2 linked regions of the Niabella beijingensis genome follow. The protein of the gene in region 1 interacts with the protein of each later gene in a pairwise test. Links are inferred from orthologs where the notes say so. Each region holds a gene or a part of one and is shown in the gene's direction. Other genes may lie near its edges.

The links. Proteins that work in one complex are often made in the same cells at the same time.
Region 2: the proteins of K7B07_RS16990 (region 1) and dnaE interact in binary tests that used the Escherichia coli proteins (3 or more experiments, as listed by UniProt). The link is inferred for Niabella beijingensis from one-to-one orthologs.

The regions. Positions count from the first base shown.
Region 1 is NZ_JAIQDI010000002.1:206,477-211,768, reverse strand. What follows is about bases 763-3,654. They hold K7B07_RS16990 (DNA polymerase III subunit gamma/tau), read left to right. Parts: upstream 763-1,269; coding sequence 1,270-3,039; downstream 3,040-3,654. Other genes in these bases: yidC (membrane protein insertase YidC), read right to left, coding at 3,165-3,654; K7B07_RS16995 (endopygalactorunase), read left to right, coding at 763-1,189. Outside these bases: more of K7B07_RS16995, read left to right, coding at 1-762; more of yidC, read right to left, coding at 3,655-5,009; K7B07_RS16980 (CTP synthase), read right to left, coding at 5,132-5,292. UniProt on the Escherichia coli protein: Part of the beta sliding clamp loading complex, which hydrolyzes ATP to load the beta clamp onto primed DNA to form the DNA replication pre-initiation complex.
Region 2 is NZ_JAIQDI010000002.1:472,834-479,430, reverse strand. Bases 1,303-5,499 are described here. They hold dnaE (DNA polymerase III subunit alpha), read left to right. Parts: upstream 1,303-1,627; coding sequence 1,628-5,299; downstream 5,300-5,499. Also shown: K7B07_RS18095 (lipopolysaccharide biosynthesis protein), read left to right, coding at 1-157; K7B07_RS18090 (C40 family peptidase), read right to left, coding at 490-1,248; excinuclease ABC subunit UvrA, read right to left, coding at 5,817-6,597. UniProt on the Escherichia coli protein: DNA polymerase III is a complex, multichain enzyme responsible for most of the replicative synthesis in bacteria. This DNA polymerase also exhibits 3' to 5' exonuclease activity. The alpha chain is the DNA polymerase catalytic subunit.

The DNA.
Region 1 (5,292 bases):
ACAGAACATGCTCCAGATCGACCGCGCCGGTCATTTTGTGTTGCTGGCTACCGGTACGGATTCCATTGACGTGCATGATACCTATTTTGCCCGGCTCCATACCGGTAATGCCCGCGATATCTACGATTTTATGAGCTGCAATGAGGTTACTGTCACAAATATCTATTCAAAAGTAAGCTCTGATGATATCGTAAAGCCCGGTTCGGATTGTTCACTGGGTTTTACCAGACCGGCTAAAAATTACAGGGTGCGAAATGTCATCGGCGATACCAATTGCAATCTTTTCCAGATCGGATCGGAAACAGCAGACGATATCACCGATATCTGTGTAGACAATATCTATGTACTGGGAGCCAACAAAGCCGGGTTTTCCATTTCCACCAATGACGGCGGACATATCCGGAACATCCATCTCAACTGCGGGCATACCGGTGTTTTACACCACCGTTCTAAAATGCTGCGTACCTATACGCCCTTCTTTATTTCGATCTCAAACAGGGGACGCGTACTGGGTGCGGATGTACAGCGTTTCCGGTTTACTGAAAATGGCACCACCCGGGATGAATTGCTGGTAACAAATGTATCCATGGGAAAAGTAGAGGATATTTTTCTGAACGGTGTGGATATTTCAGAAGTATATGGCGGAAGTTCTTATGGAAAAGAAGGCCGGCGCTGGACACCCTATAACGGAACACAGCGGACCGCTTCCCCGATCATTGCAGGTTACCAGCTGCCGGATGCAAAGCATGTTGAGGGCGGGCTTCCGTTCCGTTTACCGGATGGCAGACACACGGCCTATATCAGCAACATCCGTTTCAATGACATCACCGTTCTTGTAAAAGGCGGGCATCCGGCTACCGATACCGTTGCCAACCCTCCGGAATTGGGTGTAGGCCAGTACAATGCATCCAACCTGAAACTGCAGCCCTCCTGGGGGCTCTGGGCCCGGCACGTCAAAAACCTGAAAATGACCAATGCATCGTTTCAATCAGAAAAACCTGATGGCCGTTATCCGCTTTACTTCGATGACGTACATCAGGTGCTCCTGCAAAACATAGCGATCCCTTCCGGAACGCAGCAAATCTTTTCTTTTAAAAATGCTACCGCTATCTCCTTAAAAAAGAAGGAAATGGCACCCGCTGCACCCAACAGAAAGGACCGGAAAAGCAATCGCAATACCGGTCTCTGACACTTTTCCACATTCATCCCGGCCACAACAAAAGCTTATCCAATTATGTTACATTTGTTAGATAATATCAGGAGCTTTTCATGGATAAATTTATTGTTTCGGCGCGCAAATACAGACCCCAGACCTTTGATACGGTTGTAGGACAGGCACATATCACCACTACATTAAAAAATGCCATTAAACAGAACCAGCTAGCACATGCGTTCCTGTTCTGTGGTCCCCGCGGAGTAGGTAAGACCACCTGTGCCCGGATTCTGGCCAAAACCATCAACTGCGAACATCCCACCCCGGATGGTGAGGCCTGTAACGAATGCAACTCCTGTGTATCCTTTAACCAGGGCACTTCATTGAATATCCACGAACTGGATGCGGCGAGCAATAACTCCGTGGATGATATCCGGACTCTTGTAGACCAGGTGCGTTTTGCACCACAGGCCGGCCGCTACAAGGTATATATTATAGATGAGGTGCATATGTTGAGCTCTTCGGCCTTCAATGCGTTCCTGAAAACATTGGAGGAACCACCGCCTTATGCCATCTTTATCCTGGCCACCACCGAAAAGCACAAGATCCTGCCGACCATCCTCAGCCGTTGCCAGATCTTTGATTTCAAACGGATCACCACCAATGATACCGTAGAGCATCTGGAAGCGATCTGTGAGAAGGAAGGTGTAAACGCAGAGAAGGCGGCACTGCAGACCATTGCCCAGAAAAGCGAGGGCTGTATGCGCGATGCGCTGAGCATCATGGATAAGATCGTAAGTTTTACCAATGGTGAACTGAACTATACCAACACCCTGGAACATCTTAATATCCTGGATGAGGATTATTATTTCAAACTACTGGATCATATGCTGCAACAGGACCTTTCCTCGGCGATGCTGCTGTATGATGATATCAACCGGAAAGGATTTGAAGGTGACCTGGTACTGAACGGCTTTGCCGCATTTATCCGGAACCTCCTGGTGAGCAAGGATGAAAAAGTGGTGGCACTGCTGGATACCGTGGAGAGCTTTAAACAGAAATATCTCGAAACGGCAAAGAACACGCCGGCCTCCTTCCTGATCAGCGCACTGAATATATTGAACGAATCCGAGATCAATTACCGAGCTGCCCGCAATAAGCGGCTGCACGTGGAGCTGACGCTGATCAAGCTCTGTTACCTGCAACAGGCAATGGAACTGGCCGCCGGCGATGCCGGGCTGGTTAAAAAAAAAATAGCGGATAAAGCGGTTGCGGTCCCGTTCCGTAACATCCAACCCGTGCTGGCGAGATCCGCCACCTTAAAGGAAACAGTACCTGCCACTACACCGGCACCACAGGCCAGCCGGCTGATCATTGAAGAACCGGCACCGCGGCCGGTGGCTCCAGTTCCGCCGGTGCAAAAAGAGCCCGCCTCTTCAAGAAAGATCAGCAGCCTGGAAAAACTGCGGCAGCAATTCAAAGACACCCATGTAGAGCAGGTGGATCAGCCCCTGACACAGGAAACATTACAGGAAGCCTGGGATGCTTTTATCGTGTTATTAAAAGAAAACAAGAACTCGGCTGCCCAGAGCTTTGACCTGGCTCAGCTGAAAGTGCTCGATGACAATTCCTTTTATGTATATACGGCTAATGCGATCGAGTACCGGTTTATTGAAAGCTGTAAAACGCAAACGTCGGAGTTCCTGCAACAACGCCTTTCCAATACCCAGCTCCAGTTCTACATCACCAAACGGGAAAATGTGGAGGTGACCGGGAATAATGACCCCAAGCCACTTACGGCCGTACAGCAATACCAGAAAATGATTGAAAAATACCCGCTGGTAAAAGAGTTGAAAGAGAAACTAAAAATGGAACTGGACCGGTAGGGCTATTGAGATTTCAGATTTGAGAGTTGAGATATAAGTTAATACCTTCAGCTAAAGCGTGGCAATTAAATGCTGAGTGCCGAGATAATCTCAGCACTCAGTTCTTATATCCCGAATTCCTGTAGCTATTTTTTCTTCCGCTGATCCTGCATTTGCTTTTGCTGCTCCTGCATCTGTTCCAGCCGCTCCTGCCACTTGGATTTAGTCTTTGGCTTTTTGCGGTTTTCCTGTATCCGCGTGAGGATCTTGTCGTGATCGATGATATAATTCTGTATCACAAACTGCAATGCCAGCGTAATGAGGTTGGACACCGTATAATACCAGGTAAGTGCCGAAGGCAGCCTGTTGAAGATAAACAGCAGGAATACCGGGAAAATATACGGCATGTATTTCATCATCGGGTTGCTCTGATCGGGCGACATACTCATACTGTAAATTGAGATCAGCAAGCTGGTGACGGTAGCCGTAATGGTAAACAGGCTGAGGTGACTGCCCAGCAATGGTATGTGAACACCAAAGTTGAGGGGCGCATCAAAGGCCGACAGGTCGTGCGACCATAAGAAATCCGCTCCCCTCAGGTCTACGCTGGAATTAAAGAAGCTGTACAGCGCAAAGAAGATCGGGATCTGGAACAATGCCGGAATACAGCCTCCCAGCGGGTTAACCCCGGCCTCCCTGAAGAGTTTCATCTGCTCCATACTCATCGCCTGCTGGTCGGTTCCGAATTTTTCTTTCAATGTGGCGATCTCCGGCCGCAGTGCCTTCATCTTGGCGCCACTCAGGTAGCTCTTATAGGTAAGCGGTGAAATGAGCAGTCGGATCACCAGTGTCAGCAACGCAATTACAATACCGTAATTGGTCACAAAGCTCTTCATCGCATTGAATACGGGGATGATCACATACTGGTTGAGCGGCCGTACAAAGGCATACATGCCCTGTCCGAGATTAACCATTTTGCTGAAGCCGTTATCGTATTTCTTAAGGATATTAAAATCAGCAGGTCCGTAGTAAATGCTCATGGCTACATTGGCAGCATTGCCGGCAGGCACTTTTAATTGCATATTGGCCGTGCTTTTTACCACTTCCTTGTTGGCATCCGGAGGTATGGACCAGGAGATCTTGCCACCGGCAAAATTATCCTTGGCCACCAGGAAGGTATTAAAGAAGCGCTGGCGGATGCCGATCCAGTTCACACTCTTTTCAAAATTCACGTGGTCTTTGCGGCCGATGGTGTGATAATCGAAATTACCATTCTCCATATAGCCGATCTGTGTATTCTGTTTTTCAAACTCAATATCGGACTCCTGTTGGGCGGCATCATACTGCCAAACCATATTCATGGTATTTTGTGACAACAGGCTGCCGGGCTGCAACAGACCGATATTAAAATCGATCTTGTAGTCGTTGGGATAGATAATGAACTGGTGCGTGATAGCGCCGGCACCTGATGTGCTGTCTCCTCCTTTCAATTCAAATGTCACCAGTTTTGATCCGGAAGGTCCCGGCTCTACCCTTCCGTTGCTGAAATACAGATCGGCCGTCTGGGCGCTCTGGTTGGCCGCAGTATTGATCGCATAGCTGATCTTATTAAAATCGGTGGCCGCCAGCCGCACGTGCTGGCTGTCCATCGCATTTTTAAATTTCTTAAGCTCTACATATTTCGGCTGTCCGCCTTTGTTGGTAAAAGCGATCTTAAACACTTCGTTCTCCACTGTCACCAGTTGCTCGGCGCCCTGTGCCGCACTCACAAACATTCCGGCACTGGCCACATGCCGCTGGGAATCGGCGCGGATGGAATCCAGCCGCATGGCAGCAGTATCCAGCTTTGGTTTCAGTGCATTGGCGATGGAATCCTGTTTGGCCTGCTGCTTCTGGTGTTCTCCCTGCTGCAGATTATTGTAGTAGAAATAAAAGAAGAAGAGTACCGCTAAAAGTCCAAACCCGATGATCGTATTCCGGTCAAAATTCATTACTTACGTATATTTTTGAGGCGGCAAAGATAAGACAAAGCGGGGGATTTGTCTTTGCCGATTTCACAAAAAAAAGTCGCCCGGGGTACAGGCGACATTATTTTCATGAATTATATAATCAATTATAAATCAACATTTACCGTATCGCTTTTCTTGGCCGGGATGCTGTTGGCCGCTGCATGCTCTACTGCAGCCTCCACAAACTTAACAAAAACCGGATGCGGGTTTTCCACAGTGCTCTTTAATTCGGGGTGGAACTGGACACCGACAAAGAAGGGATGTG
Region 2 (6,597 bases), 270 kb from region 1 along the record:
CTGGCTGTTGTTCCGGAACCTGCACGGCTTTGCCGGGTTATTTGCGCGCAGCATTTTTATACTGGCAGCGGTGATAGGTGGTGTTTACTGGCTGAAACTCACACCGGACCTGCAACCGGTGCTGGAGTCGCTCCGGAAACGGATCAAGCGGCGTTAAGCGGGATACCGGAATTGAGCTGCGGTTGTTTTATAGAAAATGCCCCCTTTCCCGAAGAACCGTATGCGTCAGGATAAGAAGCCTTTATCCGGCAGCGGCTCCTTTACAATTTATTAAATAAAAACGGGTGCAGCGCTCTAACTGCAAACATTAGCTTGATGCACATGCAGTCACCGGGCCTGCCTAACAAAGGAACTTTTTGATCAATCCCATACTGAAAATGGAGCACCGGGTATTCACGGGCTGTTGGGACAATCTTCCCTCCAGGCAGCCACAATAAAAAAGTGCCTCCCGCGGGGGAAGCACTTCTTAGTTATTGAAAGTAGCCGATATTAATTACTTGCACCGGAAGAGCCATCGTTGTTATGCGCCAGGTACTCGCTGTTACCGGCTTCAACACGGCCTGCGCCGATAAAACGCGATATATAATACGTCTCATACAGATCACTGATCGTTACCCCCTTGCTGGTGGAAGCATGAACAAATTTGTTATTGCCCAGGTACATTCCCACATGAGAAACACCGCCTGTTGTATTAAAGAACACCAGGTCCCCCTCTTTCAGTTCCGTCGCTGAAATCTTACGGGCCTTTCCATACTGTTCCCGCGCTGTCCTGGGAAGTTCAATGCCGTAAGCTCCCCGGTACATTTCCCGGGTAAAGGCGCTGCAGTCAATACCATATTTACTGGTTCCGCCATACTGGTAACGCGTACCATACCAGTCATCCATGGTTTCCAGCAGGTCGTTATTGATAATTGAATTGGGTAATACATTTAAGATCGCGGCATATTTTTTCTGCAGTTCAGAAGCTGGTGCTGTCCGCGGCAGCAGGATCGCTGCATGCACGGCCTTTACATCCTTAACCTCGCTGGAAGCGATCGTTTTTTCAATACGCTCCATGCGTGTATCGGATTTCGAATTCCTGGGAGAGATCGTTACCTGCTCCATATAAGCATTTGAGGGAGCTGGTTCTTTTTGAGCAGCGTTTTGTTCCTTGCCGGATTCATTCCTGTTTGAAGCAAAAAATTTAGAAGCGGTCGAGCAGCTAGCCATCAGAACCATCACACTAAATCCAGTCAATATATGTCTCAAAATGCTGTTTTTAAACTTTTTACCAAATACAAGAATCTAAACTATGATGTTCTTAAATTCCAGTTTACAATTATAGTTAAACGCGGATAAAACCGGTTTATTGCCCGTAATACACATTTTTTAAAAATATATTTATAAAACTTTCATTATAAATAAAATTTAATACATACAGCAAACCGTTGCAGCCTTGCAAACAATCACTTGTTAGTTTTAAAACCAAACCCTGAGCCTGATTGTTTTAGTGACAGGGTGTGCATAAATTTATCCCTGTTCTTTTACTGTTTTTATGCATTTTAGCAGCCGGAAGCCACACACTACGTTGTGGGCCTGACCCGGTATACCTGTTAAACCTGTTTGGCGGAAGGTAAAAAGATACAACATGAAATTCTCGCATTTACACGTACATACACAATATTCCCTGCTGGATGGAGCGGCCCCCATCGGCTCCCTTTATAAAAAAGCCATTGCAGACGGTATGCCCGCCCTGGCGATCAGTGATCACGGAAATATGTTCGGGGTATTCCAGTTTGTGGCGGAAGCATACAAGCACCTGGATGAAAACGGGAAACCAAAAGTAAAACCCGTTGTCGGTTGTGAATTCTACCTCGTAGAAAACCGGCATGAAAAGACCTTTACAAAGGAAAAGAAGGATAAACGCTATCATCAGATCCTCCTGGCCAAGAACGAGCAGGGATACCGGAATCTTACCAAACTTACTTCTCTCGGGTTTATAGAAGGATTATATGGTAAATATCCGCGTATCGATAAGGAACTGATCCTGCAATACCACGAAGGACTGATCGCCACCACCTGTTGTCTGGGGGCCTCCGTTCCCCAGGCGATCCTGCGCAAAGGAGAAGCAGAAGCGGAACAGGAATTTAAATGGTGGCTGGATCTTTTCGGAGAGGACTTTTATGTGGAGCTCCAGCGTCATGGCATCGGTGACCAGGAAAAGGTAAACGAGGTTCTGATCCGCTTTGCGGCAAAATATAAGGTACCCATCATTGCCAGCAACGATTCTCATTATGTAGAGCAGGACGATTTTAATGCGCACGATATCCTGCTTTGTATCAATACGGGTGAAAAGCAGTCCACACCAGCATTCCGGGGCGACTTTGCCGACGATGATGTAAACATGAAAAACATGCGCTTCGCCTTTGCCAACGATCAGTTCTATTTTAAGAACACGGAGGAAATGAGCAAGCTGTTCCATGATATCCCGGAAGCCATTGACAATACCAACGCTATTGTTGATAAAATTGAGCTGCTGGACCTGAAGCGCAGTATCCTGCTGCCCAACTTCCCCATACCCGGTGATTTCCGGCTTCATACCGAAGATGAAAAAACGGACAAAGGGGTCGTTTCTGCCGATTCACTCAACCAGTGGGAATACCTCCGGCACCTGACCTACGAAGGAGCACAACAACGGTATGGAGTGATGCCCGACAGTACCAAAGAACGCATCGACTTTGAATTGTTCACCATCAAAACCATGGGGTTTGCCGGGTACTTCCTGATCGTAAGTGATTTTATCAAAGCAGGCCGCGACAGCGGTGTGTTCATCGGACCCGGCCGGGGCTCCGCCGCGGGTTCTGTGGTGGCATATTGTATCGGTATCACCAATATCGATCCCATAAAGTACAATCTCCTGTTTGAGCGTTTCCTCAACCCCGACCGTAAATCGATGCCGGATATCGATACCGACTTCGATGATGAAGGCCGCCAGCGGGTGATCGACTATGTGGTTCAAAAATATGGCAAGAACCAGGTGGCACAGATCATTACCTATGGTACCATGGCCGCCAAAATGAGTATCAAAGATGTGGCACGGGTAATGGATCTCCCGCTACCGGACTCCAACGCCCTGGCAAAACTGGTTCCGGAAAAGCCCGGCATCTCGTTAAAACGGGTATTGCATGCGCCTCTTTCGCCAAAAGCCGGTGAAAAATCGCTGATCGAAAAAGAAGGGCTGGGTGCCGATGATATTGAGAATGTAAAACGCATCCGCGATATCTATAACGGCGATGACCTTCAGGCCAAGGTATTGCATGAAGCAGAGATCCTGGAAGGATCGGTACGTAATACCGGCATCCACGCGGCGGGGATCATCATTGCCCCCAGGGACCTTACCGAACTGATACCAGTGAGCACCGCCAGGGACTCCGATCTCTGGGTGACCCAGATCGAAGGCAGTGTGATCGAAGAAGCCGGTGTTATCAAAATGGACTTCCTGGGGTTAAAGACCCTTACCATCATAAAGGATGCGCTAAAACTCATCAGGCAAAACCACAATCTTGACATTGTCATTGACGATATACCGCTGGATGATGAAAAGACCTATGAGCTTTATCAGAAAGGCGAAACCAATGCCACCTTCCAATTTGAAAGTGCGGGTATGCAAAAATACCTGCGGGAACTGAAACCCGACCGCTTTGATGACCTCATTGCCATGAACGCCCTGTACCGGCCGGGTCCGCTGGCTTATATCCCCGATTATATCGAACGGAAGCACGGCCGCCAGGAAGTAGCCTTTGACCTTCCGGAAATGGAAGACGATCTGAAGGATACCTATGGTATTACCGTATACCAGGAGCAGGTGATGCTGCTGAGCCAGAAACTGGCGGGCTTTAGCAAGGGGGATGCCGACGTACTGCGGAAGGCCATGGGTAAAAAGCAAAAAGCGGTGCTGGATAAAATGAAAAAACAGTTTGTGGACGGAGCCGTACAGAAGGGGCATCCGCAGGACAAACTGGATAAGATATGGACCGACTGGGAGGCTTTTGCGCAATACGCGTTCAACAAATCGCATGCTACCTGTTACGCTTTCGTGGCCTACCAGACCGCCTATCTCAAAGCCCACTACCCCAGCGAGTACATGGCGGGCGTACTGAACAACGCCGGTTCACTGGAAAAGATCACTTTCTTTATGGAAGAGTGTAAACGTATGGGACTGCCGGTACTTGGTCCGGATATCAATGAATCCCAGAAAGGATTTGCGGTAAACAAAAAGGGCGAGATCCGCTTTGGTCTGGGTGGATTAAAAGGCGTGGGTGAAGCCGCAGTGGAAAGTCTGATCCTGGAACGGGATGAGAACGGGGCGTATACCTCTATCTTCGATATGATCAAGCGCGTGAACCAGCGCACCGTAAATAAGAAAACACTGGAAAGCCTGGCCTATGCCGGCGCCTTTGATTGTTTTACAGACCTGCACCGTGCCCAGTATTTTTATGTTCCCCAGGGGGATATGACCAATGGTCTAGAAAAGATCGTCAAATACGGGCAGGTGTGCCAGGCCCAGGCACAAACCTCTACCAATACCCTCTTTGGTGATCTTGCAGAAGTGATGGAGGTCCAGGTACCGAAAATACCGGACTGTACACCCTGGCCGCTGGTTGTACAACTCGATCATGAAAAACTGGTAACGGGTATCTTTATCAGCGGGCATCCGCTGGATGACTACCGGTTTGAAATGGAACATTACGGTATCTCCAAGATCTCTTATATCAACGAATACAAAACACAGGAAAAAGAAAAGATCAGTTCGGCCGCTAATTTTAAGATCATGGGACTGGTATCGGATGCACAGCACCGGATCTCCAGGACGGGAAATAAATTCGGAAGTTTTATTATTGAAGACTACAGCGGAAAGCTGGACCTGGTGCTATTTTCAGAGGATTATATGAAATACGCCCCGATGCTGCAACTGGGCGCCACCGTATATATGACCGGTTACTTCAAGCAACGCTTCAACGGGGATTTTGATTTCAAAATTTCATCGATCTGTCTGGCAGAGAGCGTAATGAAGAACCAGACCAAAAATCTGAAAATAGAATTGCCCGTGGAAGAGGTCACAAAGGAGGCCGTGGAATTCATTCATACCAATCTGAAAGAACATAAAGGGCCCAGTACCTTAAAGCTTTCCATAAAAGACCCTGCAGAGGACATTACGGTTGATCTGCTGACGCGGGGCAAGGGCTTTGAAATGAACCAGGAACTGATCGCATACCTGGCACAGCAACCCAACTGGAATGTGGCAGTGGAACTGAATTAGGATTATAGGAACCGCCACCATACAGACATAAAAAACATTAAGGCATTAAGGATTCATTAAGCATTAAAAAACTTAACGACCCTTAACTCCTTAATGGTTCAACTACAGGGTAACCCCATCATACAAATGCAAAAAACCATTAAGGCATTAAGGATTCATTAAGCATCAAAAACTTAACGACCCTTAACTCCTTAATGGTTAAAACTACCGGGTAACCCCATCATACAAATACTAAAAACATTAAGGCATTCAGGAGCCATTAAGCATTAAAAAACTTAACGACCCTTAACTCCTTAATGGTTCAAACTACCGGGTAACCCCATCATACAAATACAAAAAACATTAAGGCATTCAGGAGCCATTAAGCACCAAAAAACTTAACGTCCCTTCACTCCTTAATGGTTCAACTACCGGGTAACCCCATCATACAAATACTAAAAACATTAAGGCATTCAGGAGCCATTAAGCATTAAAAAAACTTAACGACCCTTAACTCCTTAATGGTTAAAAAAAACCATTACAGTTCCCCCTTAAGGTAATACCCTGTATAACTTTCTTTGCATTTCACCAGCGCTTCCGGTGTTCCTTCAAACAGGATCTCTCCACCACCATCCCCTCCTTCAGGTCCCAGGTCGATGATATGGTCCGCTACCTTGATCACATCCATATTGTGTTCGATTACCAGCACCGTGTTGCCCTTATCCACCAGCTTGTTCAGCACCTGCAACAGATGTTTGATGTCTTCAAAATGCAAACCCGTGGTGGGTTCATCCAGGATATAAAATGTTTTACCGGTATCTTTTTTGGACAGCTCCGTGCTCAGCTTCACCCGCTGGGCCTCGCCCCCGCTGAGGGTTACAGCGCTTTGCCCCAGGGTGATATAGCCCAGACCCACATCCTGCAGGGTCTTTATTTTCCGGTAAATGGACGGCACTGCCTGAAAAAATTCCACGGCATCATCCACGGTCATATCCAGCACATCCGAAATGGATTTTCCCTTATACCGGATCTCCAGGGTTTCACGGTTGTACCGTTTGCCATTGCATTTCTCGCAGGGCACATACACATCGGGCAGAAAGTTCATTTCGATCACCCGCATTCCGCCGCCTTCACACACATCACAGCGGCCGGTCTTTACGTTAAACGAGAACCGTCCGGCATTATATCCGCGGATCTTTGCTTCCGGAACAGCTGCAAACAGCGTGCGGATATCTGTAAAGAAACCACAGTAGGTGGCCGGGTTGCTTCGCGGTGTACGTCCGATGGGTGACTGATCGATCTCCACTACTTTGTCAACA